Regions from separate parts of the Vibrio profundum genome, predicted to be linked through region 2. Evidence: predicted binding sites of a transcription regulator. Region 2 holds the regulator's gene; each other region holds the start of a gene.

The links. Region 2 encodes PurR, which represses purine synthesis genes. Its sites were predicted from a motif close to TNANGNAAACGTTTNCNTNA; they were not measured.
Region 1: L4C34_RS15340 (phosphoribosylaminoimidazolesuccinocarboxamide synthase) is a predicted target of PurR. The motif match lies at 5,131-5,150, and genes of this name have one in related genera.
Region 3: L4C34_RS09835 (NCS2 family permease) is a predicted target of PurR. The motif match lies at 2,442-2,461, and genes of this name have one in related genera.

Annotation. Positions count from the first base shown of each region.
Region 1 is NZ_JAKJTA010000016.1:49,937-60,612, reverse strand. It holds gene ydiJ (D-2-hydroxyglutarate dehydrogenase YdiJ) at 1-224, opposite strand, end outside; gene L4C34_RS15370 (DUF3334 family protein) at 433-1,116, shown strand; gene L4C34_RS15365 (DUF2786 domain-containing protein) at 1,403-2,086, shown strand; gene L4C34_RS15360 (J domain-containing protein) at 2,379-3,410, shown strand; gene L4C34_RS15355 (hypothetical protein) at 3,668-3,859, shown strand; gene L4C34_RS15350 (GNAT family N-acetyltransferase) at 4,010-4,483, opposite strand; gene L4C34_RS15345 (SulA-like leucine-rich domain-containing protein) at 4,632-5,036, shown strand; gene L4C34_RS15340 (phosphoribosylaminoimidazolesuccinocarboxamide synthase) at 5,252-6,355, shown strand; gene L4C34_RS15335 (bifunctional diguanylate cyclase/phosphodiesterase) at 6,607-9,102, opposite strand; gene gyrA (DNA topoisomerase (ATP-hydrolyzing) subunit A) at 9,395-10,676, opposite strand, start outside.
Region 2 is NZ_JAKJTA010000003.1:455,072-465,747, reverse strand. It holds gene torD (molecular chaperone TorD) at 1-483, shown strand, start outside; gene purR (HTH-type transcriptional repressor PurR) at 683-1,687, shown strand; gene L4C34_RS02090 (MFS transporter) at 1,890-3,107, shown strand; gene L4C34_RS02085 (substrate-binding periplasmic protein) at 3,184-3,978, shown strand; gene L4C34_RS02080 (GNAT family N-acetyltransferase) at 4,290-4,829, shown strand; gene L4C34_RS02075 (TVP38/TMEM64 family protein) at 4,922-5,614, shown strand; gene L4C34_RS02070 (putative signal transducing protein) at 5,614-5,928, shown strand; gene L4C34_RS02065 (substrate-binding periplasmic protein) at 6,209-7,039, shown strand; gene glgA (glycogen synthase GlgA) at 7,127-8,578, opposite strand; gene glgC (glucose-1-phosphate adenylyltransferase) at 8,568-9,785, opposite strand; gene topA (type I DNA topoisomerase) at 10,274-10,676, opposite strand, start outside.
Region 3 is NZ_JAKJTA010000009.1:32,692-43,367, forward strand. It holds gene L4C34_RS09830 (OmpA family protein) at 1-2,246, shown strand, start outside; gene L4C34_RS09835 (NCS2 family permease) at 2,666-4,048, shown strand; gene L4C34_RS09840 (glutaredoxin family protein) at 4,248-4,478, opposite strand; gene L4C34_RS09845 (LysR family transcriptional regulator) at 4,614-5,513, opposite strand; gene L4C34_RS09850 (hypothetical protein) at 5,792-6,376, shown strand; gene L4C34_RS09855 (ABC transporter substrate-binding protein) at 6,624-7,613, shown strand; gene L4C34_RS09860 (substrate-binding periplasmic protein) at 7,884-8,723, shown strand; gene L4C34_RS09865 (LysR family transcriptional regulator) at 8,792-9,640, opposite strand; gene L4C34_RS09870 (YbfB/YjiJ family MFS transporter) at 9,743-10,676, shown strand, end outside.

The DNA.
Region 1 (10,676 bases), on a different contig from region 2:
TCGGGTTTTGAGCTAATCTTATTGAGAAGAGTGACGTCTTGGGTCGATTTAGGCTGCACCACCGCTTGTGGTAATTGCTGATAAACGCTGTTATCCGTAGCAACGGCTAATCGGCTGGCGTATTCAGTTTCTATATCGCCGCAAAAGCCCGATTCGTTTAGCTCTTTGAGAAAACGCTTAATAACTGGCGCGATATCAGATTGTGTTTGTAGTCTTGGTAACATTTGCATCCTGCCTGCCAATACTTACTTTCGGTATTGAAATTAGAGTCGATTTGAAATTAATCTTTGAATTTCGTCACTTTACAGCATTTGAAAAGGTGATCAAATCAGATTGTCAGTGCCACAATAATAGATACGCACCTCTGATATGGCTGGGCGACCAAATCAGATCAGTCTTTTTGAAAATACAGCTTGATTAAGTAGGCCAACGATGAAAAAAAATAAGATAGTCACGACAGAAGATATTCTTTTAAAGCTATGTCAGTCGGTCTCCGGCGTGTTGAGTTCCGCCACTGGGTCCCAAGTGTCCTATTCCGCTATGGTACAAAAAATAAGTAAAACAAGTTTAAAGCCCGACTATGGCTGTTTTGTCTTATTCGATGGTGGCTTCTCTGGGCTGGTTGTGATCAATTTTGCTGCGAAAGCCGCGTTAGAGCTCTATACAAATTACATGCGTAATATGGGTATTCCAGAAGAAGAATTGGCAATTCTTCACACTTCCGATGAGGTCGGCGACGTGTTGGGCGAACTCATGAACCAGTTAGTCGGTGATTTCACCAACCGCATCAGAAAAGAGCTGAAAACCGATATTACCCAGAACCAACCTAAAATGCTGTCGCTGAACAAACAAGTCATCTTATCTGTTGACACTAACTTAGATAGGCCGCAAGTAAGAAGAGTGACCTTCTCAACGAGAGGTAACAACATTTTTTACCTTGAGCTAGCCATGGACAAAACTGAATTTATCCAACTTGAAGAGTTCGAGGTCGATGAAGATGAAAGTCCAGATAGCATCTTAGAGCAAGCTCAAAAGAATCATAACGCTGAGAAACAAGCCAAAGTCGAAGCAAAACCTGACTTATCCGACGATTTACTGGATGAACTTGGTATATAAATCAACCTACACGCAAAAGGCGCCAACGCGCTCGCCTCTTGCGTGTAGAGCTTAACACCGTAACTTATATAGCTATAACCTGCAGTGTTAGCCTAAATGAACGCATTCGATGACAATGCCCCATGTTCTAGGAAACGATTACTTCAATCGTCTAATTTTGGTAAAATATCATATAAAACAACCAGTAGAAAAATCACTCATTACTCTATTCATTTGCTGCCCTTTCCATTTTCATCGAAAAACGTTAAACTGGCTGACTTGATTATTGATATGCCTAGCCCCATCGATGGATAAACAAAAAGCCCTTAAAAAAATCGCCAAATGCCTAGAATTAGGTAATTCAGCCAACGTAAATGAAGCAGCTAATGCCATAAAGATGGCTCACCGCTTGATGCTGAAGTATGGCCTTGACAAAGACGATATCGAATTTATCAAGATGGGCAAAACGCAATCAACACATCTACTGCCTGCAAACATTGGCTCGACTCTCCTTCGTGTCATACGTGGCATCAATACGAAATTTGGTGTTGAAGCAGTATTGCTTAACCACAAAGGCCTCAAACGAGTCGAATTTATTGGCGAGGCTGACCGAGCAATATTTGCGGCCTTTGCCTTTGACATCATTTATCGAGAACTGAATGAGCACACTGGCAAATTTAGAAACAGTTTCGCCGGCACGGGGACTTCTTCACTCGAAGTATCAAGACGAGTAAACTCATTTGTTTCCGGCTGGGTTGAAGGCGCTTTAGAAAAGTTACCGATAATCGCACCTGACGATGAATCTAACAATAAAATTAATAACTACATTGATAAAGAGTTCGAAAATATCGATAGGGAAACCTTCAAACAACAGCTGAAAGAAGCCATGAAAAATATCACGGCGGATTACGAAGTTGGGCTGAAAAAAGGCCGTAAAGTCTCTGTCAGTCGTCCAATCGATGGTGCCCAAGCCCCAAAAATGCTCCGTTAACGAGTTGTTGTTGATAGCGAAAGTTAATACCGAAAGCCCACAGCGCAAGTTGCAAAGGTGCTTTCAGTAACTAAAGGCCAACAGATAGTTCGTAAATAAAAGCCGTGAGTCTCTGAAGAAAAGTTATAAACTAAAGCGCTAGTTATAGCTTTTCTATCACACCTACCAATCATCCCCTCTCTTTCTCCCTTTTGGCGTGCGATATGCCAACATATGAATACAAAGTTAGCCTACCTGCTTCTGATTGAGTCATAATATAGTTTTGGCGGTTAGCCTAATTGATGGTGGTGTTTTGAAACGGATTTTCATTCAACTTTTGGTATTAACTAGCTTTATATACAGTCATACCTTGTTGGCCGATAGTATCCAATCGCTAATGCTGCAGGCGGAAGAGCATAAGCCTATAGCGCAATACCAACTCGCCACGCATTATGAGCAAGGGAAAGAAGTTCCAGTTGACCTAAGTAACGCGTTCTATTGGTATAAACAAGCCGCCGAAAACAACTATACCCCGGCAAAGTTTAAAGTGGCTGATTTCTATTTAAATGGTCGCGGCACCAAGAAAAGTATCCCTCAAGCACTCTTTTGGCTCACAGATTTAGCCGTCAAGGGCAATGAAAAAGCTCAGCTAAGCCTTGGTAGAGTCTATGAAAGCATTACTCAGTCACCCTCCCCTATTGATATGGCCCAGCTTTGGTATCTCATTGCATCTGAACAAAATCAAGCCGCTGAAAAGGCGTATGCAAAAGTATTAGAAAACAAATATAACGCTCGGCGCGCAAAACAAATGACCTACATTGCCCAGCTCAATGCCATCATTCCTGAAGATCCTGAACTTAACGTTCAGCTTAAACCAACACCGAAATCGACTTTCGCACTCAGTTTGGTCGGCCACTCAATAATATTTATAATCGTCGTATCTCTTTCATCGCTGTTTCTGTTGAGACGCAAAAAGCTAGCACGCCCTACAACTCAGGCCAAACCCACTATCCAGCCTGACCATCAAAAAATAATGACTGACCAAGCCAGAGTGATCAAACAACAGAAAAAACAACTTGAAACTCTATTCCGAGAGCTCAAGAAACGCTCTACAAATTCACCTTCCTCCCCCCCAACTCAAGAAGGAAAGCCGAACAAACTACAAATGGCGTGTGCAGTCCTTGGCTTCAAAACGGGCCAGATTCCTGACGAAAAGAAAATTAAAACTCGTTTTAAACAACTATCAAAGGTTTATCATCCCGACATGAACGGCAGTGAAGATGAGATGAAACGATTGAATGCAGCGTTTAAAATCGTCGTGACATACAAAAAAAGTAATCCGTGATTGTCTACGGGAGTAACAGATAGGTCTACGCAAGTAACAGATTTGTTTACGTGAACAACAGATTGCCTACATGGGTAACATGTGACAACGATCCTGCCAGAAAGGACAACCACTTATCTAAAATCGGCTCTAGTACACAAAATTGAGCAAGCAATCGATCCCATTCTCAATTGACGCCCTGAGTGTTAACCCAAGTTAAATACCTATGACATAATTGAGTTGTAATATCATGGAAAACATCAAGATAGAGGGAAGATATGTTTACAATTGAAGGAGTTTGTGACTGGTGCAAAAAGCCTAGCCTGTTAAAAAAACACGATTATTTGGATGGGAAATCAAACCTATCTTGCAAGCAATGTTACGAACTCGCGGTACTCGATGTCCGACAATTTAACCTCGGTGAATTGGAACAAATCAAACGAGAAGCTCAATCTACACCGGAACACTAACGAGTCGCCCCCCAACGCCTTTGAAAACAAACCCGCCTAAGGCTCAACCACTTTGAGATACGGCCTACGTGTGTTTTAAGATTGAGGGCTTTAGATCCTAGAGCTTCCCAAACATCGTTAAAAGGTAGACAGACCTCAAAGCTAGAAACATTAACAATACTTTTCCATGACCTCCAAATCATAACTTTTTCCTCGGTATGAATAGATCTCAGACTCAATGGCTGTCGTTTTAAACCCCAGCGAATGATAACAACGCTGCGCTGCTCCATTTCCTACAAATACGCCTAAGCTAAAGCGTTCACTCCCCAACGTTTGAATAGCTCGAGCCATCAGTTGCTCTAGCATAACTCTTGAATGGCCTTGCCCGCGGAATCCTTCCGCTATATACACTCGACAGATCCAGCAATGTTTATCCGTTTCCTTATAAAGCTCAACAAAGCCTATATGATTCCCATCGACTACATACAAGAAAGCAAATACTTCTGGTTTTCTGACGTGCTCAGCGATTTGCTCAATGGTGAGAGGATACTGGTAAGTTTGCCCACTCCAGTAAAGATCAAGGTCATCGTTGTTTATCCATTGAAGTAATTGAGGGTAATCTGCTTTCATAAAGGGCACCAACATTGCTTATCTCTTTATATATCCCATTAATATTTATACAATAACTTCACAGCAATTTCTATTCGATTTACTTTTTCCAAATTAGTTCTTGTACTGAAGATAAAAAGGAACTACTGTTTATGCGTACAGTATGTTTATAAGGACAGTATTTATGCACTCATCACAGCAATATTCACCACAGCCTTATTTTCCACAACCTTATGTGCCGCAAACTAGCTCGCTACAAAATAAACCCAGCTACCCTGGTAAGTTTCGCACCTTAGATCATACTTTCATTTCGCAACTAGAAACACTTTCCGAACAGGACCAGTGGATTTTACTCACAGCCGAATGCCCAAGACTCAATCATGAACAGCTTTCCCAATCAAAAGTGAGCTTCAACAAAATCATCCAAATGAAGCCTTCGCATTCTCAGTCAGAGCTGCAAATTGTCATTAGAGCTATTAAAGCGGGTAACGCTAGCGCGGTCGTCGCTTCGGATAACATCGAGTTGGTCAACCAAGGTTTGTTAAAGCGCCTAGCCAAACGCCACAGCTGTGAAGTTTTCTTTGTTTGACACAGTATTAGCAATACCTAACGAAGCCTGTGGCTTAAGCAAAAGAACTGTCATCGAGTCATTACTCTGATTTTTATATACAGGTGAACACGCCCAAAGCAAACGTTTGCTTTTTACTGGCGACTTCTCATAGTTCTGGTATTATGCGTCATACTTGAAGCTTTCAACTAAGCACTGCCTTAGTTTCACCCACGATTTTAGATAGGATTATGTCGATGAATCTCGCTGACCAAGTTCTCGCCGTTAACGATGATCTGCCCATCCGTACTCATAAACCTGTACACAGCGGTAAAGTTCGCTCTGTATACTGGTTGAGTGAAGAAGATAGCCAACGCCTTATCAAAGAAAAGGGTTACGATGTCGCACCCAATGCGCCACTTGCCATCATGGTTATCAGCGATAGAATCTCAGCGTTTGATTGCATCTGGCACGCAGAAGGTGGCTTAAATGGCGTTCCGGGAAAGGGAGCAGCTCTCAACGCTATTTCCAACCATTGGTTTAAATTGTTCAAAGATCACGGTCTTGCAGATAGTCATATTTTAGATATACCGCACCCATTCGTTTGGATCGTACAAAAAGCGAAGCCTATTAAGGTTGAAGCGATTTGCCGTCAGTATCTAACGGGCTCAATGTGGCGAGCATACGCAAAAGGCGAACGCAATTTCTGCGGCATTGACCTCCCTGATGGCTTGGAAAAAGATAAAACCTTACCAGATATACTGGTTACCCCGTCCACCAAAGGCATTTTAAAAGGGATCTCAGGTGTTCCTGAAGCCGACGATGTGAATATCAGCCGTCGTAATATTGAAGACAATTTTTCAGCATTTAACTTCTCAAATACAGAAGATATCGATCTATACGAAAAGTATTTGAAGCAAGGGTTTGGTGTCATTTCTCAAGCGCTTGATGAAGTCGAACAGATTTTTGTCGACACTAAGTTTGAGTTTGGTTACGTCAATGATGCCCAAGGCAATGAAAAGCTCATCTATATGGACGAAGTGGGCACGCCAGATTCATCGCGAATTTGGGATAAAACCGAGTACCAACAAGGAAATATCGTCGAGAATTCTAAAGAAGGCTTCCGCCAATTCCTTCTCAATTACTTCCCCGACCCAGATATTCTATTGGACAAAGATCGGATGCCAGAACGTGAAGCCTTAGCGAAAGACAATGCGCTACCACAAGAATCACTCATGGCTCTCTCGCGTACTTACATCAATATTGCTGAAAAAATTACAGGGCAAGAAATCTCCATTGCCGGTAACCCAAAAGCAGAAATCATTGAGATCCTAAAAAGAGATTATGGATTAGTGGATTAGTGGATTAGTGGATTAGCGGATTAGCGGATTAGCGGATTAGCGGATTAGCGGATTAGCCATATTTTTACGCTGAAACCCACATGATCGATATGCCGGCTTCTTAGTCGGCATTTTCTAGCCCAAAATGCAGCTGTATCTAAAGAGCTAAAATCGCCTTATCTGGAAGTATAAAACGGATAGATCTCTGTCGGGGGCTCCAGCGATAGAATAATGGGCCATGCATAAGAATAAATCACTCATCTATAAATAGATTAACTTTTATGGCCTGAATATTTACTCACTAACTTCTCTAGTGATAATGCTGGATCAAATAGATAACCTTGTAGTTCATGGCACCCTAGCTCTCGTAATCTATCTCTCTGCTCAACATTTTCGACGCCCTCCGCTACTATGTTCAACCCCATAGATAGGCCAATTAATACAATTGTTTTTATTAGGGTATCATCATGTTCATTAATGCCTATACGCATGACAAACGCCCTATCTATTTTGATCTCTGTTATCGGGAAAGAATTTAGATATCGGAGTGACGAATACCCTGTCCCAAAGTCATCTAGGGATATACCAAATCCTACCTCATGTATCTTAGACAATACTGAGATTACTTTATCTAAATCTTCAATAATTACATTCTCCGTTATTTCGAACACGATAGAACTAGGTTGAGTGCTTTTTTCTTTCACCGTTTCCATAATCATGTCGTAAAAATCGATGTGTAATAATTGTATAGGCGATATATTGATTGATATCTTGATGGGATCAGCTGCTGCAGCGTTAAACTCATGAAGTCCATCACACGACTTTTCAAGTATATATTTCCCAATAGAAACAATTAACCCTGTTTTTTCTGCTATACGAATAAAATCATCAGGTCGTACGGAACCAAGTTCAGAAGAATTCCAACGACATAACGCCTCAACGCCAAGGATTACCCCCGTCTTAGCCTCTAACTTCGGTTGGTAATATATAGATATTTCGTTGTTTCTTAGTGCATGATGTAGGTTTTCTTCAATAGAGAAATCGTATTGAACCTCGTCATTAATTTTATGGTCATAAAATAGAACCTGCCCTTTACCTTGCTCTTTAGAGCGGTACAAAGCGATGTCCGACTTGGACAATAAATTGGAAACTGTATTGCCATCGGTGGGAAATACAGAGACACCTATGCTACATGTACACATTACCACCGTATTTTCCAAAACAAATGGTTCGTCAAATAATCCTTTAATCAAATCTGCTTTTTCTTTTGCTTCTTCCTTCGAGGTAACTTGAAATCCGAATACAAATTCATCACCGCCGAAACGTGCCAGTACATCTTTTTTTCCACATAACTGTTTAAACTTATTACTAACAGATTTTAAAAGCTCATCGCCGACATGGTGGCCATATTTATCGTTGGTACGCTTAAAATCATCCAGGTCTACAAATAAAACTGCATAATACTCTTCAACCAGTTTGCTTAGCTGTATCCCTTTATGTATATTTTCTTCTAGCATGGTACGGTTGGGAATTAAAGTAAGCGTATCAATCATAGCCAATTCACGTAGCTTTTCTCTACTTTCCTCTAGCTCTTTGATATTTTCATAAATGCGTTCTTGATAAAGAGAAAATCTACGACCTATGAATTTACTTGCTCCGATAGATAATATAGCCAACATCCCAGTTAACATCACCAATATAGAAAGTATACGATATAACTGCTCCTGATTATTCCGTTCTAACTCAAGAACTTGTTGGTTTATTATACTTTCTATATCTGAGGTAAATACGCCTGTGCCGATTATCCAGCCCCATGGTTCAATCAACTTAATATAACTAAGTTTATCTGGGTTGCTGAGTCTTTGGGGCAAATAAGGGCTATCGTAACGAACAAAACCGGACCTCTCATCTGGATTAGCTTCAAGTTTCTCCTTAAAGAGGTTAAGTAAAGCTGCTTCTGTTGTTCCTATTATGCTTTTATCTTTATGTGCTAAGCCTTTTCCTTCCATATTCATGACAAATACATAGTTGTCATTTCCATAACGTAGTTCGGTTAACCACTTTAACATTCTATTCTTAATTTGTTCTTCTACATCAGCGGCATACTCCCCGGTTCCAATGAACCAATCATAAGGAGCAAAATGTTTTGCATAGCCAATTTTCTCAAACTCCAACTCTCCATGACCCGGCTTTCGATACCACCACCGATAAAATGCGCTACCATCTTCTGATGCTTTAATTAAATCGATATGCTCCTTGACGATGAATTTTCCCTTTAGATCCTGCACACCAATTTTTGAAGTACCCTCAATGTGGGGTAATAAAGGGTGCATAACGTTAACGCCATCCATTTGGAAAATAAAATAATACCCCCTACCTTCATTAAAACGGACGTCATATAACGCTTTTCGTATCAAATTAGTGACTTGCTCTTTAGGTCGATCTGGATTTGCATTGTAGATACCATTGACTACAGCGTAAGCCTCTTCGACGCGATATTTAATATCTAGTTTTAGAAGTTCAATGGTTAAACTTTTTTCATATTCAAGTTGTTGATATATATTATTAATTTGATTTTTTATAATTTTCTTTTGATTGGTGACAAAATCTTGTTGTAGGCCATTTAACAGATCTTGTGTTCTACGATTCTCCTCACGGATCAGAACCACGGCAATGATGCACATAAATATAAAAATTAAAGCTGCAGGCAATATTTGGATGCTTCTCAAAAGCAAACGTTCTGAATCTGATGTCGCCTGATTATTCATGTTTATCGAAGCCACCGAATTGTATTTGAAAACCGTCATTCCCGTTTATACACATAAAGTGTAGTGGATCTCTCCACACTATCCATAGGCAAGCAATGCGATCAGTTTTTGAATATGAAGATATCGTTCTTTGGTTAAGGGGGGGAGTTTTAGATAGAGGGTGATTAAGTTTTAGATAGAGTAGTGCGGATTGATAAAGCGAAGCCTAACTCCAAAAAGAAAAAGCCGAGCATTACTGCTCGGCTTTCTAATTAACCAGAATTCTTATGAAGTAGAATACGTTACGTAAAGTCTAGTCAGATGAACTTTCATCACTATCTTCGTTAGATTCAGTTTCGTTTTGTTCAGGTTTGTCAGATTCAGATTCGTTCTGTTCAACGTCAGGAGTTGATACTTCCGATTCTGGTGAATCATCGACACCCTCTTCATTTAGCTCGCACTCTTCGACTTCGTCGATACGCTGCAATCCCACTACATTCTCGTCTTCAGCAGTACGAATCAAAGTAACACCTTGAGTATTACGCCCAACTTGGCTTACTTCTGAGACACGAGTTCGAACCAAAGTACCAGCATCAGTAATCATCATCATCTCATCACCTTCGGCAACTTGAATCGCTCCGACAACTGGGCCGTTACGCTCTGAGACTTTAATTGATACTACACCTTGGGTCGCACGACCTTTCGTCGGGTACTCTGCTAGAGTTGTTCGCTTACCATAACCATTTTGCGTGACGGTAAGAACGTCACCATTATGTGATGGTACGATAAGAGAGACAACTTGATCTGCGTCTTCCGTGAGTTTCATACCGCGAACACCTGCCGCTGTACGGCCCATCGGTCTCACTTTATCTTCTGCAAATCGAACGACTTTGCCAGCTTTCGAGAACAGCATAATATCGCTTTGACCGTCAGTAATATCTACTCCGATCAACGAATCGCCTTCACGTAAGTTGACTGCAATCAAACCGTTAGAGCGAACATTAGCAAACTGATCAAGTGAAGTCTTCTTCACTGTACCATCGCCTGTCGCCATAAAAATAAACTTGTCGTCGCTGAACTCTGACACTGGCAAAATCGCGGTGATACGCTCACCTTCTTCCAGAGGTAGAAGATTAACAATCGGTTTACCACGTGCGGTACGGCTAGCAAGCGGTAATTGATACACTTTTAAGCGATACGTTTTACCGTGAGTAGAGAAACACAGAATATGATCATGAGTATTGGCCACCAGCAAACGCTCGATGTAATCCTCATCTTTCATTCGTGTTGCACTCTTACCTTTCCCGCCACGACGCTGAGCTTCGTAATCACTCAGGATCTGATACTTAACATAGCCTTCATGTGACAGCGTCACAACAACATCTTCACGAGCGATTAGCTCTTCCATGTCGATATCGTGACTAGCAGCAGTGATCTCGGTACGGCGAACATCACCAAACTGTTCACGAACGGCTTCTAGCTCTTCGCGAATCACTTCCATCAAGCGTTCAGTGTTAGCCAGAATGTACATCAGCTCAGCAATTTCTTCCAACAACGCTTTGTATTCGTCCAAAATCTTCTCATGCTCTAAGCCT
Region 2 (10,676 bases):
TTACTCCATTGCATCAACCAGTTGAGGACAATGGAAGATGCGCAAATTGTGCTAGCGTCAGACTTTAACGACCTATTCCTCAGTTCGAATCAGAACGTCATTTCCACCTGCGCATCTCATTACCGTAACGTGGCCAACCCCTCTTTACATACTTCGACCCAAGAGATTGTGGCCTTGATGGCCAGCCACTATGTCACTGTCGACCCATCCAACAAAGAACCTGCCGATCACATCTCTAATGAGCTCGACTTTCTTGGCAATTTAATTATTCGCTCCAACGAGCTCGAAAAACTGGCGCACTTCAATGAAGCGCTCACTGAACAAGAGATGTTTATCCGCCGTTATTTGCTGTCTTGGTTATATGACTTTAGAGAGCAACTCAATCACAAAGACAGCTTTGGCTTCTACGCATCGATCGCACGCTTGTTAGTTTGCTTCCTTGAACTGGATTGTGAATACCTCGCGACTAAACAGCGTTTGTAAAATACCGTGCAAATTAAGCCAATAAACAAAGTCAGAGCGTGGTTTTCTGTTGCGGTAATAAGACAGGCACACTAAAATCGGCAACGCAATCGAGAAAAAGATGATGAAATTATGTAAACCGCCGTAGTTTGGCGGTTTTGCTGTATGTAGGACTGTCTGCCCGTCCAAATAAATGTGGCAGAAATAATAGGACAGAACAATGGCCACCATTAAAGACGTTGCACGCCTCGCTGGCGTATCAACCACCACAGTTTCACACGTAATCAATAAGACTCGTTTTGTTGCTGAAACCACGCAAGAGAGAGTTCAAGCGGCGGTAAAAGAACTCAACTACGCGCCAAGCGCGGTCGCACGCAGTTTAAAATGCAACACGACACGCACTATCGGGATGCTAGTCACTCAGTCGACGAACCTGTTTTTCTCTGAAGTCATCGATGGTGTTGAAAGCTACTGTTACCGTCAAGGCTACACTTTGATTTTGTGTAACACTGGTGGGATCTACGAAAAGCAGCGCGACTATATTCGCATGCTCGCTGAGAAACGCGTTGACGGTATGTTGGTGATGTGTTCTGACCTAACTGAAGAATTGCGTGAGATGCTTGACCAACACAAAGATATTCCAAAAGTCGTGATGGATTGGGGCCCTGAGAGCTCACAAGCTGACAAAATCATCGATAACTCAGAAGAAGGTGGCTATTTAGCGACCAAATTCTTGATGGATAACGGCCACACTGATATTGCTTGTTTAAGCGGACAAATAGAAAAAGCGGCCTGCCAAGAGCGCATTCGAGGTTACAAACGCGCATTGTCGGAGAAAGACATTAAGGTTAACGAGGACTGGATCTTAGAAGGCAATTTTGAATGCGACACGGCCGTGCTCGCGGCAGATAAAATTGCAGTCATGGATAAAAAGCCAACAGCGGTATTTTGCTTTAACGATACCATGGCACTTGGCTTAATTAGTCGTTTGCAGCAAAAAGGCATACAAGTGCCTGAAGATATGTCAGTTATTGGTTATGACAATATTGAGTTAGCGGAATATTTCTCACCACCGCTTACCACTATCCACCAGCCTAAGCGCCGAGTGGGTAAAAACGCATTCGAAATTCTACTTGAACGCATCAAGGATAAAAAACACGAAAAACGTGTCTTCGAAATGCAGCCTGAGATAGTCGTGCGCAATACGGTAAAAGATATTCGCTAAGTGCCGTTAAACGTTTGAAATACTTTAACTGAATGCCCGGCTAATCTAGTCGGGCATTTTTGTATCCTACCTGGCACGCCAAATCTTCCTGAGAAATGCGCCCCATTCTACGTGCGATTCAATACTGAGAAGCACAACCAGAAAAAAACTTGTTTCTCGTTAATAATATCGCACAGCTATCTACTCACTCCTCGCGATTATTATGTTCAATACAACGCAAAAACACACGATTCTATTCTCTTGTTTCATATTGGTGATTGGGCTCATGGGGATGGATATGCTCAATCCTGCCCTTCCCTATATCATGCAATCGCTGTCGGTAAGTGAATACCAAACCAAACAACTCATTGTCATCTACTTGGTGAGTGCGGCAATATCACAATTTTTTTATGGTGCTTATTCTGATGTCTATGGCAGGAAGAAAGCGATATTACTCGCGTTTTTGATTGTCGATACCGGGGCACTCTTATCGGCCTTTGCACAAAATATCGAGCAGCTTTATGCGTGTCGTTTACTCACTGGCTTAGGGGCGGGGGGCGCTCCCGTGATTGCTCGGGCGATTATTTCCGATGTATGTGATAGACAAGATACGATTAAGAAAGCGTTTGCCTACTTTTCCATTTCCAGCCAACTCTCGCCTGCGCTGGCGCCGCTGATCGGCGCGGTAATACTCCAAGGGTTTGCATGGCGCGCCGTTTTTGTGGGCTTATCGATATTCACTCTGATCGCCATATTCGTATTAGCCCGAAAACTTAAAGAAACACATACTCCAACGGCAGCCAGGATGGACATCCGTCAGCAGCTTTCAAGCTACCTGCTGATCCTTAAAATCACCCGCTTTATTTGGTTCAGCGTTATCTCAGCACTGCTGTTCACCATCACCATTGCGTTCTATTCCTACATGCCGTTTATACTTGCCCATCACCATTACTCTCCGTTAGATAATGCCTTACTCTACATCTTATACGCGGCTAGCTTAGTGTTAGGCTCCCTGATGCTAGCCAAACACCTATATCGCCTCAATAGCGAAAAACTACTGCATGGGTGCATCGTTTTCGCTCTGATTGCCGCTGTCACATTATCAGCCGTCAACTACTTATATGGCGTTAACATAATCACTATTTGGCTCACAACCGTGATTTTTTCTGTAACGTGCGGAATTTCAGCGCCGCTGGCTCTATCGCTATGTATGCAAGAAATAAAAGAGAACAGAGGGGTTGCTAGTGCCGTACAAGGGGGGATTAAGATGCTGTTTACGGGACTTGCTCTAATTATATTAAACAACGTCGCGATGAAAAGTATGCTCAGCCTGACGACTTGCTATGTGGTTGTCTCCCTACTGTTGCTTTCTTGCTTCGCCTTCGCTCGCAGCCGAGTAGCGTCTCCAAAGAGCGATATTCCCCGCCTCCCCACAGGATAACAAGACCTGAATGACGCAATCATCAACTATAATCCTTCAGAGATGGCAACAAACTTAGAAGCGGGTACAGGCAACGATGAGGAAAGTACTAGAACGACGATTCCATGATTCTACATCTGCTATAACATGGGGGATTATTGTGGTGATATGTGCGTCTCTCGCTTTATTCCCCTTCAAGGCTCAAGCTCAAGAATTTCTCAAACTTGGAACTGTATACCATCCTCCACTCATGGGAACAGATGAGTCTGTATTAAACAAAATGACCATAGCGGCATTTGCCGCTGAAAATATCAAAGTTCATTTTGATATTTACCCAATGGCCCGAATAAAGTGGGCATTAGACGAGCAAAAAAGTCATGCGGTGATCGGATCAAAAAACTGGTTTACAGAAAGAAAACAGTCTTCAAATTTCATCTCAGTCAATCTATATCAAGCTACGTTACACCTGTTTTATCTAAAAGATCGCTTTCCCAATGGAATCAACTTCACTCAGCTAAGTGATCTCAAAAAGTATCGTGTCGGCTATGTTTACGGTGGCGTTTTGGAGGCAAAACTTAAGCGATCTGGAATCGAGCCCCACCTGACTAAAGATTCGGAGCTCAATATCAAAAAGCTTTTCCGCGATCGAATCGATATGGTTGTTGTCACCAAATTTAGTGGCTGGGCAATGGTTCGCAAGAACTACCCCAAAGACATAGAACGTTTTGCCATCGACAGCCACGTCTTGTATCGCGCGAATCTTGATTTGCTGTTCGCGCCAAGTGAATCGGCTCTGGCTAAAACATTCGAACGAGGGCTGCACAAAATTAAAAGCAGTGGTGAGTATGATGAGATTCTTGCTACCTATTTACCTAGGGGATCTAGCCAGTAGACTATACTGGTGAAAAACTTTTTCACCCCCTTACTCGGAGATGAATAATGAAACGTCGACATCTCGTCGTCTTGGCTCCAATATTACTTTATCCTCCTACCGCGATAACTAGTCCTGTAAACCCCGTCATATTTGTCACCAAGTTTTGCCCATTTATGTACTTGGATGACCAAACTCAAACTTAGTGCCGATTTTTAAAGCATATTACAACGATATAGTGTCTATGATTGGACCAAAGAAAAAGTCATCTATTATCAATAAGGCTCTGTTATATTGAGATTAACTTACTATATAGCTGAAGGTCGCCATTGATGAAAATAGACACGCCGAATCTCATTATGACTCAAATCACCGAGGGGGACTGGCCGCTATTCCTTCGCCTTCAGACTGAAAAAGATATAATTGAGCTCTGCTTTGACGCCCCTGATACTGACAAGCTACGAGAAAAGTTCATTTCAAGACTATCGCCTTGGCAAGCGCAAGATTCTCAATGGCTCACACTCGTTATCGTGAATAAAAGGACAGGTGAACAATGCGGCATCACTGGTTTCGTTATCGACAATGGCGTGGCTGAAGTGGGCTACATGTTGTTACCTGAATTCCATGGCAATGGCATTGGCACAGAGTCGCTTCGCGCCGTTATTAATTGGGCAACGCAACAACATCGCATCGCCCACTACCAAGCGGTGGTCACGGCTGGCAATATCGCCTCGGAATGTGTCCTCAAAAAGTGTGGTTTCGAGCTTAAGGAGATACTGCCAAATGCTTATCAGATCGGTAATTCACTCTATGACGACCATATTTATCGCTTCAACGCAGTACAGATTCCGCAATTTGATCCGAACGTGTGAAATTTATTTACCAACCAACCTGTCTACATTGGGGAGCAGTTGAATAAACAAGTTCAACAATCATCAAGCAATCGCTGTATGGAGTCGTTATGATAAATAAGAAGCTAGTGATCGGAATAGTGTTAGTGTCGTTAATTGTGTTCCTCGGTGTTAACTTTGGCCAACACCTCACCATAGAAAATGCCAAAGCTCAGCAAGCTTTACTCAACGGCTTTATTGCCGAACATTTTGTGGTTGCTGCGCTCACCTACTTCTTCGCTTATATTGCCATCACGGCCTTTTCAATCCCTGGCGCAGCAGTCGTAACCCTATTAGGTGCCGCCTTATTTGGCTTTTGGACCAGCTTGCTACTTGCATCATTTGCCAGCACCATTGGCGCGACATTAGCTTTCTTAAGCAGCCGTTACTTGCTGCGTGATTGGGTACAAAGCAAATTTGGCGCAAAACTTTCTGCCATAAACAAAGGCGTGGAGCGCGATGGTTCGTTCTACCTATTCTCGCTGCGACTTATCCCAGTGTTCCCATTTTTCCTAATCAATTTGCTAATGGGGCTAACCCCAATCAGCACGCTACGTTTCTACCTAGTGAGCCAATTAGGCATGCTTCCCGGCACCGCCGTTTACCTCAACGCTGGTACTCAATTATCGCAGATTGATAGCTTATCCGGCATCGTGTCTCCAACAGTATTAGGTTCTTTCGCACTACTAGGTCTCTTCCCTATCATTGCCAAGTGGATCATGTCGAAGATCAGAACCCAGCCGAAAGCCCAAAATGGAAACGCTTGATGAAACTGTATATCGCCACGAATCCGATGGACGCTCATATTCTCTGCTCGTATCTTCAAGTTGAGAATATTGAGTGTGAAGTGCGAGGAGAAAGCTTGTTTGGTTTACAAGGGGAATTGCCCTGCTCCGATGATACCGACCCGTATATTTGGTTACTCAACCCTTACCAGATAAAAAGAGCACAAACATTGGTATCAGAATATCACAATCAACAGTCATCAAAGACACAATGGCAATGCGATAGCTGCAAGGAAAAAAACGAAGGACAATTTGAGTTATGTTGGAATTGCTCTGAGCCGCGCCATGCTACCTAATTCTGATGAAATGACTCTTTATTGAGTCGCTCTTGATTAAGTAGTTTTTGATTAATTGCTTTTGATTAGTTGCTTTTGATTAACTAGTTATTGTTCAAGTAGTTATTAGTTAAACAGCTCGGATAATCGAGTCCAGCTGACTTTGATGAGAAGACCTACTTCCAGCTACGTTTGGCTAGGATTCGCCTAAATTTTCACGACAGTCTGATAAAACTTGGTCCACACTATTAGGGTCTGAAGCCTTTACGGTCAGCAGACCTTAATCGTTATTGAGGACACTATGTCAGGCTTACGTTCCCTACAGTACTTTTCCAGAAAATGCGCCAATAGCATTTTATTGTCGGTCGTGATTATATGCACACCGAATGTATACGCTCAAACAGCCAAGCCACTAGTTAGAATCATCACCACTGAGCACCCCCCTCTCGTTGGAACGCACAATACAATCTTATCCGACATCGTTCTAGCCGCATTTCATAGTCAAAATATACAAATAGAATATGTCACCTACCCTATCGCCAGAATTAGCTGGGCAATGGACAAAGAGAAATCGAGCATCGCTCAAGGTGGATTTGATTGGTTCCAGAACTCACAGCAAAACCAAGAACTCATTTTCATCCCAATTTACTACACAACGATGAACCTATTCGCACTCAAAAAGCATTTTCCTACTGGCGTCCACTATGACAGTCTTGGTGAACTAAAACGTTACCGTATCGGATATGTGCTTGGCGGCGTACTATCTCCCATGCTTACTAAAGCTGAGATAACCCCCTACTTCGTCTCAAGCTTTCAACAAACCGCACAGCTGCTAACACGAGAGCGCATAGATATGTTCGTTGCTCCAGCGGTTGTTGGCTGGCAGGCCATCGGCGAACTCAATGACCAAGATCGAAGCGCATTCACTATCTCGGAGCAAGCGCTAAAGACGGCGAGCGCTGATATTATCCTACACAAGAATCAAAAAGAGTTGGCAAACACTTTCAAGGAAGGTTTGAAGGTCATTATCAATAACGGACATTATTTAGAGATCATAAAGAAGTATCATGGTTCGACCGCTCTCCCTCCCCCGACCAAAAAGCTTATACATCAATACCAAAACACTCAGTAGCTTTCTCCTACGAAGCGTCAACACGATGAAGCACTAACCAAAAAAAGGCGCCAGAGGCGCCTTTCAGTTTAATATTTCAAATAGCAGTTAAGCACTCAAATACAAAGACAAATATTGCTCCGCGGCTTTTTTCCAACAGAAATCTTGTGTCATCGCGTAGGACTGCATTTTTTGTATATCTTGGGGGCATTGTGCATACAAAAGCAAAGAGCGTTGCAACGTCAGCAGCAAGTCATTGGGTTCTGGCTGGTAGAAAACAAAACCTGTCGCTTCGTTTGAATATTCATCACAATCTTTCACACTGTCCTTCAACCCACCGACACCACGAACAATAGGTAATGTGCCATACGCCATGCTGTAGATCTGGTTCAAACCGCAAGGTTCAAACTCAGAAGGCATTAAGAAAAAGTCTGAAGCCGCTTCAACTAAGTGCGCTAAGCGGTTGCTATAGGCTTCCACAAAAACAAACTTATCACGATGCGTTGCAGAAATTTCTTGTAATTGGCTAGCAAGCGTTGGATCGCCCGTGCCAACAATAACCAGCTGCACATCATGCTTTAGAAACTTATCCAAAATTGGCAGCAAGTAATGCAAACCTTTTTGCGAAGTTAAACGGCAAACCATTCCATACATTGCCACCTCACGTTCCGCTAGGCCCAACTCCTTCTGCAACGCATGCTTCGACGCTGCTTTGCCTTTGACCATACTCGCTTCTTCACTAGAGTATGCCATTGGTAAGAATTCGTCAGTTTTCGGGTTCCAAGATGAATAATCACAGCCGTTTAAGATCCCCACCAAATCACGCTGGCGATCAATAAACTCGCGGTGCATCCCATGCCCACCGAGTTCTGTTTTTAGCTCTTCGGCATAACTTGGACTGACTGCATTGATCTTGTCAGCGCTCATTACGCCAGCTTTCAACATAGTGACATGGGTTGAACTGATCGCAGCCTCAGGTACAAATCGCGACTGGAATTCAACTAAACAGTGCAGTTCTTCGTAACTGAACACACCTTTAAACACCGCATTATGGATACTAAGAACGCTTTTAATACCTGTATAAAAGTGATGGTCACGATAGCGATTTTTTAGCAAGTAAGGGACGAGTCCCGTATGCCAATCATTGGCATGTATGACATCTGGCCTGAACGCAAGTTTTGGCAACATATCGAGGCAAGCCGCACTGAAAAAGGCAAATCGCTCGCCATTATCGCTATAGGCTTGATTGTTTTCCGCGTACATTTCTTGGCGATCAAAATATTGCGGGCAGTCGACAAGGTATGTCGGCAATCCTGCCACCTCAAGCGACAAAATCTTATATTTAGTGTGCGGCCACACATCCAAATGTGTATCGAGTACCACCTCCGCACTCTCGACGTGCGCTACATTACGATAAGCTGGGATGGTTAAACGCACGTCTTGGTCTAATTGTCGTAGAGCTTCGGGAAGCGCTTTTGCAACATCAGCCAAACCGCCACTTTTTATCAAGCCTTCAGCTTCTGAGGCAACAAAAAGTACCGATAAACTATTAGAAACCAATTTTCGCTCCTTTTGGAATCACAACCACGCCTTCATCAGACACATGGTAGCGCTGTTTGTCTTCTTCTAAGTGAACGCCAATTTTGGTTCCCGGTGCGATTTCTACGTCTTTATCTAAGATAACGCGGCGTAATACACAGTCTTCACCGATTTTCACATCGCCTAACAAGATACTTTCGCTAATATCACAACAAGAAGCGATATTACTGCGGAACCCTAATACAGACTTTTCAATACGAGATGCACGTACATAGCTGCCGTTACATACAAGGCTATCGATAAGCTGAACGCGTCCATTTTCAGAATCGCTAAATGTTGCAGGGGGTAGTGGCGGGTAGTATGTGTGTAATGGCCATTTACGGTTGTATAAAGAGAAAGGCGCATCTTTTTCTAACAGATCCATGTGAGCCTGCCAGTAAGAATCGATGCTACCAACATCGCGCCAGTAAACTTCTTCTTTCTCACCTGTAATACGGTTTGTGCTGAAATCATAAACAAATACGTCGCCACGCGGTAACATATTCGGGATAATGTCTTTACCAAAATCATGCGAAGAATCTTCTTTATCCGCGTCTTCAATCAGCTCAGAAAATAGCGAGTTGGCTTCAAAGACATAATTGCCCATAGAAACAAGCGCATGCTCTGGGTCACCCGGAATTGATTTTGGCGACTCCGGTTTTTCTTCAAAGCCAATCATGCGTCCATCATGATCCACTTCGATTACACCAAATTGTGTCGCTTCCGACAAAGGCACACGCAGGGCTGAAACGGTTAGCGCGGCTTTCTTTTGCTTATGAAACTCAAGAAATTGGTCGATATCCATTTTATAGATATGATCCGAACCAAAGATACATACATGCTCAGGTTCAGCCAGTTCCATAAAACGTAAGTTTTGATATATCGCATCTGCCGTCCCTTCATACCAACGCTTGCCAGTGCGCATTTGTGCTGGAATTGGGTCGATAAACTGATCTGTGATGCCGTTAATATTCCAACCTTGTTTTAAATGATGGAACAAAGATTGGGACTTAAATTGAGTGAGAACGTAAATTCGAGTTAAACCGGCATTAACAAAGTTATTTAATGCAAAATCGATCAGCCTATAACTACCACCGAATGGCACTGAGGGCTTGCTTCGCGACTGCGTTAGTGGTCTTAAACGTGAACCTTCTCCACCAGCGAGAATCATACCTAATACACCAGCCATTATTTCTTATCTCCATGTCTTTTTATTGTTTAAAGAGCTCTTTTCACTGGCGTGATCACCTTCAGCTACCAGTATTACCAAAAAGCACTCTTATCCTTTCAGCCCACTAAATGTTCATTTTGTGCGCATTACGTCGCGATGATGTGCGGATCAGACTAAATCGCAGATAATTATCCTGCACAATATGCATGATCCGTCACATGCTAAGAATACAATACCTTTATATGAAGCACTTGTCTCGCAAAAAATTCGATAACAACAATGGAAATATAGTTCTTGAAATCATAATGTTATATATCAATAAAGGCTTACTACCGATACATCAAAGATATTAATCCACCACTCATCACGCCATCTGAATGATGAATAACTAGTCACTTTGACGATTTTATTATCAATAAACCTCAGCAGACCAATATTAGCTCCCCTAAGTGACAAAAATATAAAAAAAAAGCCACCGATAACGGTGGCTTTCGAAAACTAATTTTTTAAGATTCTTTTTTCGGCTTTTTACGCTTATCGGTAATTTCCCATTTACCATCAACGTATAACCCAGTCCAACCTGACGGTTTGCCATCGACTTCTGAACGAATGTAGTTCTCTTTCGATTTACGGCTAAACCTAACGACCGTTGGTTTACCATCTGGGTCTTCCGTCGGTGCATCTGCTAGGTATTGGAACTTCTCCGGTAAACGCTCCTTAAAGCGCGCCAGTTCGCCCACTAGCGGTGCGCGAGTTTCACGCGACTTTGGAAAGTTGCTCGCAGCCATAAACAGGCCCGATGCGCCATCTCGCAAAACGAAGTACGCATCTGATTTCTCACATGGCAATTCAGGGAAATGCACAGGATCTTCTTTTGGCGGTGCCACTTCACCATTTTTTAAGATCTTA
Region 3 (10,676 bases), on a different contig from region 2:
ATGCATTTAAGCAACAACTTACAAGCAAAGATGGTATTCATACATTAGCGAAGATTAATAGAGAAATTTTAAAAAAATATAAGAATGTCAACCAGCCAATTCAAACTGAGACGATTGAGCCAGATCAACTCGCAAACTATTTAAAGAGTTCATCAAATAAAAAAGAGTTGATGAAGCGGTTTTTATTAAGGGCTTATGCTCTTAATTCCCTCATTGAGCTACTTGCGATTATTTCAAGTGAAAAGAAATTGTTTCAAACGCTTGGGGATTTGGTTGAAGCTTATCATGTAAACGATTTTATCCAACGATACTTAATGAGTGACAATTGGGATTTGACGTTTTATGAAGGGAATACGTTGGCAGTAAACTGGGTTAATAGATATAAGCAAACGGCTGGCAGTTTGGCTTATATGGCCAGTAGGGGAGTGAGTTTTGATTTTTCCGACAAAGTTTCTGGGGCATTTTGTACTGGTTTTCCGGTTCAAAGTGCGCTCTACCTAGATAAACCGAAAGATCAAGACACAGGTGGTACACCATCTGTGGTAAATAATGCGTTGGAACAATTTTGCCGCGATTTTGATTTCACTCCGAAAAAAATATCAGATAATGATATTGGATTTTGTCGATTGCTGGTGTTTGATACAGAAACTGATCAGTGGCTAACATACGACAAATGGATGGAGCATAGCTTATCTTTATATGTTCCTTGGCGGGGACGTTTAGGGCCGCAAGACAGAGTTAAAATTCAGGTGGTTTTAACCGAAAAAGCGACCAAAAATTGCAAGTCCGTATTTGTGCATGACCTGTCTTATCTTGCCACTGGTGCGGTATTCGACACTTATGGACCAACGTTTAAAGTGATGTTTACGCACGTCTCCCAAGACCACTTTACCGATCCAGACGGGTATATAAAATCTTATTTCGATGGTCAAGGAAAAGGTGGGGCGACCGATATTCTTAGTGGAATGGAATTTGAACCTACTTTCTGCTTTGGTAGCTATCAGATGCATGGCCTGAAGCCTCTTTGCTCGGCGAGTTGGCTGGATGAAATAGCGGCTGTAATATATGGGGAAAGTAAATTTGAGTATTGGGTAGTCAGTAACTTCCAGCAGTCAATGATCTATGAAATGAGACTAGGCAGTGTACCTTTATCTGTACGCTACCCTTATTCACCAATAAAGGTTGGTCAACGCTTAGAAAAACATATCAAAAATTGGGTTTCAATTGAAGATCGACTGATAAGCTACGGCGTGTTTGATAAAACGACTGAAACTCATAGTTACTCCGGCCAGTATCTATATCGAACGCACCTAAATGATTCTGATTTTTTGGTGGAAGATTTTGTAATGAGCCAAGCATCTGAAAGGAAAGATAATACGCCAAGTATCTTGTCTGGAAATATGTTCTCAGTAGCCGGGCTTAAAATAGGTGATGAGTTTAAGATGGCTTCAGAGTGGTCAATTCAGGCTCTAACCGACCACTTTTCTTGGCAAGAAGAGCAGGATTTTTCTGTGTATATCGCGGTGCTCGGAGATGAAACCGCAAGAGATGATTATGCCGCCATGGCGATGGACGGTGATTGTTGTCCGGTAACGTTTCAATTTTGCGAGGACGGGGTTATTAGTCACACCGATATGTATTATGGTGGAGCTTTAGCTCTGACAAAGTCTGAGACTTATAGCGAGTCGAGCTCAGGATACAATGGTATGTCTATGTCTCCTTCTTATACGCTCGCTCATGAAGAAAGCGATGGTACTCAACTGTCGAAGTATGGCCTATCAGACTTTATAGGAGCAGCAGTCAGGGAGATAGAGCAGAAAAGTGCGGATTATAACAGCGTATTGAAGCATAGTTCTGAGAAGCATATCTATGTAATGAAGTGTGATTTGTCCTACATGGCACCGAATGGTAGTCCTGTTCAAGGCTTACGTCCATTTGGAGATATAATAGATAGTAATGGTCATATAAAAGGGATGGACTTGTCAATCTCTCAGCTAAGCCAATCAAACGTAAATTCAACGTTCCCTGTACCAGAATTGGCACTTTCTTTGCCACCTTCTGGAGCGTTTGACAGTCTAACAATGCCTTGGTGCCGTGACATCAATGAATCTGAGGCTAAGAATCTATCTGCTTATCATTATTGGAGTACATTGGATGCCAAACAAAAAAGCGCTTGGCTGAAAAAATGGATAGAAGATGACAAAACATCCACTCAAGCTCCTTCAGTAGAGTTATTGCAAGTATAATCCTACAACAGAACCTCAGAGTTCGACTTTCGACCTCTGAGGTTCTGTTTCTATCTTTTTCCCTTATTATCCTCTCCAATTTCAGCTTGTTTTTCAGTCGAACACATTAGTAATGCTCTATTTATTGCATACTTCTCGTTGAATATTTACGCAAAAAATCAAAAAAATATGACAAGAGAGAACTTTTCCTAGCATTGACGCAATCGTTTGCTGTATTCTTTCAGCCTTCAAAATATGTCTATTTATTCAGTTCTGGTGCCGACGTGTTTGGCATTGTTGAATATTAATCGATTAAAAATTGTCGTTTATCGCGTGTGCTACATCACTAACCCACTCATGTTGGTTATGAACTGTTTTAAATACGTGAGTGAGCGGTGGTGCAATTCACAACACTGATAGTTTTCAAGGAAACAATAACAATGTCGAAAAATCACTCGTTTGACTCTAATCAGGCTTCAACCCTTTCGGGTAGCCAGCAGGGCGGTGGCTTGGACAAGTACTTTAAGATCTCTCAGCGTGGTAGTAGCGTTAAACAAGAAGTAGTTGCAGGCTTAACGACCTTCTTAGCGATGGTATATTCGGTGATTGTTGTGCCAAATATGCTTGGTGCGGCAGGCTTTAATCAAGGCGCGGTATTTATTGCTACGTGTTTAGTCGCGGCATTTGGTTCTTTGTTGATGGGGCTTTGGGCAAAATTACCAATGGCTATTGGCTGCGCGATTTCTTTGACGGCTTTCACCGCGTTTAGCTTGGTATTAGGGCAGGGCGTTAGTGTTCCTGTTGCCCTTGGCGCTGTATTCCTAATGGGTGTGGTGTTCACTATTATCACGGTTACGGGCATTCGTCAGTGGATCTTAACTAACTTACCTTATGGTGTGGCGCATGGTACTGGGATCGGCATTGGCTTGTTCTTGCTGCTTATCGCTGCGAATGGCGTTGGGTTGGTCGTGAAAAATCCAGAAGCAGGTCTGCCTGTTGCGTTGGGTGATTTCATGTCGCTTCCTGTAATTATGTCTATCGTGGGGTTGGCGGCGATCATTGGCCTTGAAAAACGCAAAGTGCCGGGCGGTATTCTATTAGTCATCGTCGCGATTTCTATCTTTGGCTTGATTTTCGATCCTAAAGTTGTCTACAAGGGTTTGTTTGCGATGCCTTCGTTTGGTAGTGGTAATGATTCACTGCTAGGTAAATTGGATATTATGGGCGCGCTTTCTCCAGTGGTGATTCCAAGTGTATTGGCGTTGGTTATGACGGCTATCTTTGACGCGACGGGCACCATCCGTGCGGTTGCTGGCCAAGCAAACTTGCTGGATAAAAATAATCAAATTATTGATGGTGGTAAGGCGTTAACGTCTGATTCTGTTACCAGTATTCTGGCTGGCTTTGTGGGCGGCGCACCTGCTGCTGTGTATATTGAATCAGCGGCTGGAACGGCAGCGGGCGGTAAAACAGGCTTAACGGCAACTGTCGTTGGCGCTCTTTTCTTAGGTATGTTGTTCCTCGCTCCGCTGAGTTATTTGGTGCCGAGCTACGCCACTGCGCCTGCCTTAATGTATGTTGGATTGCTCATGTTAAGCAACGTGACTAAGTTGGACATGGATGATTCAGTAGATGCGCTATCTGGCCTCTTGTGCGCGGTATTTATCGTGCTGACGAGTAATATCGTGACAGGTATTATGCTAGGTTTTGCTGGGTTAGTGATTGGCCGAGTGATTTCAGGGGATTGGAAAAAGCTCAATGTCGGAACGGTCGTGATTGCTGCTATCTTAGTGGGCTTCTACGCTGGCGGTTGGGCGATCTAACTGCTTTAGCAAATTGGCTTAATAGCTTAATGGTTTAGCTGAGTCAGTTGCTTAGCTAATATAGCGTCACATAGAAAAAAGCTCCTTTGCGTAAGCAAGGAGCTTTTTATGATCTTAAGCCATTTTCAATGCTTCGCAGTATTCCTCGAAGGAAAAGTGTTTCCAGCATTGTGAGAAGAGGGGCGAAAGGGGTTTAGAATCAGTTACCTTTATACATGCGTTCGAATCCCTTAGGATCCCATCCAATCATGTAGCGATCACCAATTTTCAAGACCGGTAATGAACGTGCGCCAATCGCATCCAGTTCTTTACGTCCTCGTTGCATCTTTGCGTTGGTTAAGCGGTACTGATAGCCTTTTTCATCTAAATAGCGCTGAGCATCTTTGCAATGAGCACACTTATCTTTTACGTATAGGACTAGTCTTGTCATCACGGTTACCATTTCATTGACTCTGAGGTGGGGGATTATAACGAATTTATAGCCAATAGGACAAATTCTTGAGCTTAGCGCTATGGTGAGAAAGGCTTGGGCTGGATTCTAGTAATAAGCTCACTCGCTGAGCGTTTATTGGCTATCAATATCGAGTTCGGACAGGTGCTCTAGGAATATCTTTAGTTTGGCTGGCATCCAGCGTTTGTTGGGGTACACCACATACAAGTCGATGGTCGGCAGCTTGATATCAGGTAAAACGGGAATCAACTCCCCTGCACTTACTTCATATTTTGCAGTGAGCAAAGGGAGTATCGCAATTCCTAATCCCGAAATAGCCGCTTCTTTAACGCAATAGATATCGTTGATTTTAATCCGGCTTTGCAACTTTGCTTGTTCCGCAGGATCTTCTAGGAGTTCGCGCATGAACTCGAATGATTGGCCACGGGAGAATTCGATGATGTCTGAATTTATTAACTGTTCTTTCGATTCAATCTTGCCTTTTTGATCTAAATAAGAAGGCGATGCAAACAAGCCCAATTTCATACGGGTTAGCCTGCGTGCAATGAGACTTGAATCTTTTAATCCCGCGCTTCCTACATCAATCCTTAGCGCCACGTCGATTTGATCGCGTACCATATCAACACTGGTGTAACCCAACACAAAATCGACAACAACATGAGGATTATCATCCATAAATGGCTGAAGGAGTTCACTGATGAACAGGCGAGATAAAGTATTGGGCGCTGATACTCGCAACGTTCCCGTGGCTTCGTCTCTAAGGGTCATGGTGTATTGCTGCGCTTCTTTAGCCGTATCCATGATCTGATTGCAATATTGTAGGAAGCCTTCTCCCGCTTCGGTCAGGGTGACAGAGCGAGTGGTCCGGTTTAACAAACGTACGCCGAGGTTTGTTTCTAACTGGGTGACCTTGCTGCTGGTGGTCGATTTATCCATATTTAACTTTTCTGCAGCTTTGGTAAAACTTTGGTTCTCCGCCACCAAGGCAAATATTTGAATTAAATTCAAATCCATCAAGGATCCTTATTGTTGGATATACCCAACAGTATGTTCTCGTTTACCCCGATTATCAAAGAAAAAAAACATTATATAGTTACGTCAGTTGGGAATGGCATTAACCGCACAATTGCATTTAATCGCCAATCTCACGATAGAAATAAATTGGAAAAAATAGAAGTAAGAAGTGGTACTGCCGTAGTTATTATCTGAAATCAGGAGTGAGTAACTTTACGGTGCACCAGTAATCTCCAGCTAAGCATCTTGTATAAGGTGTTGAGAAGAAGGAAAGACAAATGAATCAAACACGACCGGCTGGGTTAACAGCTATCCTAGTGATCTCCTCGTGGATGACCTACCGAGTATTAGGATTGATATTTTTGGGTGAGACCGATGCGTTCGGGGGCAGTTTGATGGCTTCGGCTTGGGTTATCCCTCTAGGTCAAGACGCTTTAGTCGGGCTGTGTGCTCCGTTCGTCGTCTACCTTCTTGCGACTCGCCCGAAAGTAATTACTTACGCGATTGGCTTAGCGTGGCTATGGTGGGGTGTGACCGATTTCGTTGTAGGTATTGTGACTGGAGCTAACTATCCGCCAACCACATCACTATTTGGCCCGTATACACCGAGCGCGATGATGGAAATTTGGTTATACGGTAACTTATTTGTAGAAATATGGGCGCTATATTTGATGTTGACTCCTTCGGTAAGGGTGTACTTCCAACGTGGAGAAAACCAAGCTGCGATGAGCGTATCGCAATCACCAATAGGCGGAGCGTGGATTTACATTATCATTGTGTCTGGATTGGTCGGGCTTACTTTCCCTTACGTAGCCATTGTGATTGATGGAGTATTTCAATTGTTGGGCTTTGCCGCAGCCTGATGATAATGAGAGCGAGCTATGGGTAACTCAAAGTTTCACGGTAGATAAGTACTGTGAAATTTTGCAATTTAGAAATTTAGAAACTTAGAAACTTAGAAACTTAGAAACTTAGAAACTTAGAAACTTAGAAACTTAGAAACGTTGAGGGGATTTGTGCTGAGATACTGCTCCCATCACATAATCATTGTGTACACATCAAACTGAAACTCATACACTTAAATTATTGTATATAAAAGGGACTCTAAACATGAAACTCGCCATCCCCTTATGCCTGTTAGCACTCGTTCTGCCTAGTTTGGCTAGTGCAAAAGAATGCGGCACCATCACAATTGCCGATATGAATTGGAGCTCCGCGAGCCTCATTGCCAATGTGGATCAGTTCATTCTCAAAAACGGTTACGGTTGTGATGCCGAGTTGGTACCGGGTGATTCTAACCCCACCAGTGCCTCTATGATTGAGAAGGGCCAGCCGGATGTTGCGCCTGAACTGTGGACCAACAGTTTGAAAGATGCGCTAGAAGAAGGTGTTAAAGAGAAACGTTTGAGAATCGCGGGTAAGGTGCTCTCTGATGGCGGTGAGGAGGGGTTTTGGGTTCCGAAATACCTAGTTGAACAGTACCCAGATCTTGCCACGATAGAAGGGGTGAAAAAGCATGCGAATTTGTTTAAGAACCCAGAAGATCCAGACTCATTTGCAATCTACGGATGTCCCGCGGGTTGGGCTTGCCAGATAACGACTGAGAACTTATTTAAAGCACTGAAGTTGAAAAATGCGGGTTTTTCAATCGTAGATCCGGGCTCTGCCGCAGGTTTATCAGGGTCGCTCGCCAAGGCCTATGAGCGACATAAGCCTTGGATCGGTTACTACTGGGCCCCCACGCCTATTTTGGGAAAATACTCCATGGTTAAGGTTGATTTTGGCAGTGGCATTGACGAGAAAGAGTTCATAAATTGCACCACGCAAGCCGATTGTTTGAACCCAAAAGTGACGATGTATCCTCCCGGCCCCGTATACACCATCACGACAGAAAAACTCGCAGATAAAGCTCCCGAAGCTTATCAGTATTTTTCGAAGCGCAGCTTTACTAACAAAGACTTAAACCATTTGCTGGCTTGGATGGAAGAAAATCAAGCTGACGGTAATGATGCCATGTACTACTTTTTGACTCAGTATCCGCAAATATGGCACCAATGGGTTCCGCAAGCGGTAGCGGATAAAGTCGACGCGGCACTGTAACCTTCGACGTATACTAGGCAATCGGTTCGCAAGAAGTTGGTTCACAAGACAATTGCTTCACAAGACAAGCGGCTCACAAGCCAAGCCAGTTCATAAGACACGCTATTTCACAGACAAACTAGTCCACAAAACAAACTACATAGATACAAGAAGCCCTCTGAGTATTAAATGCTCAGGGGGCTTCTCTCTGATATGAGAGCGGTATCGATTATGGAAAAGTGAGGAAGAGGGGCTCTATACTTAAAACAGAATTTGGTTGAGAAGATAAGTATGTCCGTTCTATGGGGCCGACAAGGCGTTAAAACGCGAATCGTTAAGCTGTGGCCGTTACTAACTCTGTTATTGGTTACGTTGAGCAGTTCGTCTACGCAAGCGAAAGAGACGCTGACTTGGTGCACCATTTATAAATGGAGTCCTTGGGTGTATCCGATAAACGGAGTGTATGACGGCATTTTAATCGAAGAACTGACAAGGATTGAGCAAGAACATGATGTTGAATTAATTATGGTGCCTGATCTTAGTTGGAAGCGTTGCCAACGCCAAGTTGAAACAGGTGACGTTGATATGATAGTTGGAGGGTATAAAACGAGTGCGAGGGAAAAGATATTTTCTTACATCAATACTCCATCCTTTACCGACTCATCTAAAATTGCGGCGTACACCTCGGCAAATAATGATTCAATCCCCAAGGTTGATAGCCTAAACGAATTGACCGGCTATTCCGTGGCAAAAATTATAGGGGATAGTCATGGGACAAAAGCCGATACGTTCATAGCTTCTCTACCAAAACAGCAAGTTCATCCGGTAAGCAAACACGACCAGCTGTTTAACAAGATATTGTTAGGCCGGACCGATTTGTTTTTCAGCAGAGATTCTGGTTTTGATGTCTATATCAAGGGGGTAGGGTTAAACCCGACAGACTTTAGGAAGGTATTGACAGTCGAAGATACGGTGGCTGGCTATATTATCTTTGCGAAGGAATCTGCAAACTTTTATAAATACAATCAGCCATTTTCAAGTACCATTTCTGATTACATGAAAGACATCAACCTGAAAGATAAAATTAAGTATCATAAAAATAGAGCAAATAAAAACAAATCCCAAGAGTGATTAAGTATATTTTCTGCGCCTTGTCTATAGTGTGAAAGTGCTCTGAGGTTACGCTATATATCAAAATGTTAGGATCTCAGGGATGTCATCATTTCTTGCAACGTTATGATGGAAGGGAAACGTGTGGTATCTCTATGCCGAAGCAATTGGACTTTAGTTTGAGCATATTCGATGGGCAAAGGCGTGATGGTTAGTTGGTCACTATATTGTGATGCTTTGAGTATTCGTTCAGGCATCAAGGTACAGCCGAGGCCAATCGCGACACACCCGAGAATGCCATCTAAAGATCCTAACTCCATGACTTTCAATTCTGTATCTCCATTTGCACGTCGCCATGCAAGGGCTTGAGCTCGGTAGGAGCACCCGTCTCGGAACAAAATAAGTGGAAGCGCGTTAACGTCTAGGTCTTTTTGGTGAACCAACACCAAGAGATCATTTAGGCTCGCTTCAGTGACCAACTCGTCGTGTGCGACTGGGCCACTCACAAATACGACATCCAATTCATGATCAATTAAACGGCTCACGAGGTGGGCAGTGGTAGAAGTGTGTATTTGAAGAGATATTCCGGGGTGAGAATCAACGCAGTCTTTTAATAAACAAGGCAGGTCTGTGGCGGCGAATGTTTCAATTGAGCCAATACGCAGTTCACCGCTTGAGCGGCCAACGTGGCGAAGCGCAGATGCGGTTTGTTGTTCAAGTTTCAGCATTTTTTGCGCATATCCTTGCAACGTTCTACCCGCTACCGTGAGCACTAGACGTCTACCTTTACGATGAAAAAGTGGCACGCCAAGTTCCGACTCTAGACGCTGAATCCGCATTGTGACGTTAGATTGAACAGTATTCAGCATTCTGGCAGCGGATGAAATCCCGCCTTCCTTTACAACGGCATCAAAAGTACGTAGCGATTGAAGATCCACTCTGATATCTCAAATTAAGATGGTTTTAATCAAAATAAATCATTTTTATTGAATTAACAAATTGATTATATTTGTGTTCAAACTTTAATGTAGAAGATTTTTATGTTGGCAAAGATAAACAAAACGAAAGTGCTCGTTGCTGGGATATCGAGTCTAGTCCTCAGTGTTGGGATTGCTCGGTTCGCCTACACCCCTATGCTTTCAATTATGCAGCAGCAAACGGGACTCAGTCAAAGCATGGGGGCATTGCTAGCTAGCATTAATTACATTGGCTATTTTCTGGGCGTATTACTAACTGCTTCCATCCGAGATATTCGAGTAAAGCATACCTGCTATTGTATCGGGATGGTGTTGGCTGTGGTCACCACCTTTTCAATGGGCCTGACGAGTAATGTATGGTTGTGGTCTGGCTTGAGGTTACTATCTGGCCTGAGCAGCGCCGCAGGGGTTTTGATGAGCTCAGGGCTGATACTCAATTGGCTCATTAGCAATAAAAAAAATGCGCAACTTGGCTTTCACTTTTGTGGTATCGGATTGGGGATCGTTGTCGCCGCTTCTCTTCCTTCTCTGACCTATCAAATTTTAGATTGGAAACAGCTTTGGTATGTCTATGGCGCATTGAGCGTTCTGCTGCTAATCCCCGCTTTGGCTTGGTTACCAAGGCCTGCATCTCAGCAATTCAAAGTCAACGATGGCCAAGTCGACAGCTCTCCATCTGCTAAGTTCTTACGATATATGAAATTAGGTTATTTCTGTGCTGGTGTTGGATACGTCGTGAGCGCGACATTTATTGTCGCTATTGTCAATTCAGCGCTTGGCAGCAGTAATGAAGGCAATGCGGTCTTTATTCTACTTGGGTTAGCTGCAATGTTCGCACCCATATGGGATAAAATTTCGATGAAAATGGGGCGTCTCAATGCTCTGATACTCGCGTGTTTATTGCAAACGCTTGGGGTTTTATTACCGACGCTCAGTACAAATATCGCTGTGTTGCTCGTCAGTGCCGTCTTGTTTGGCAATACATTTATTGCCATCG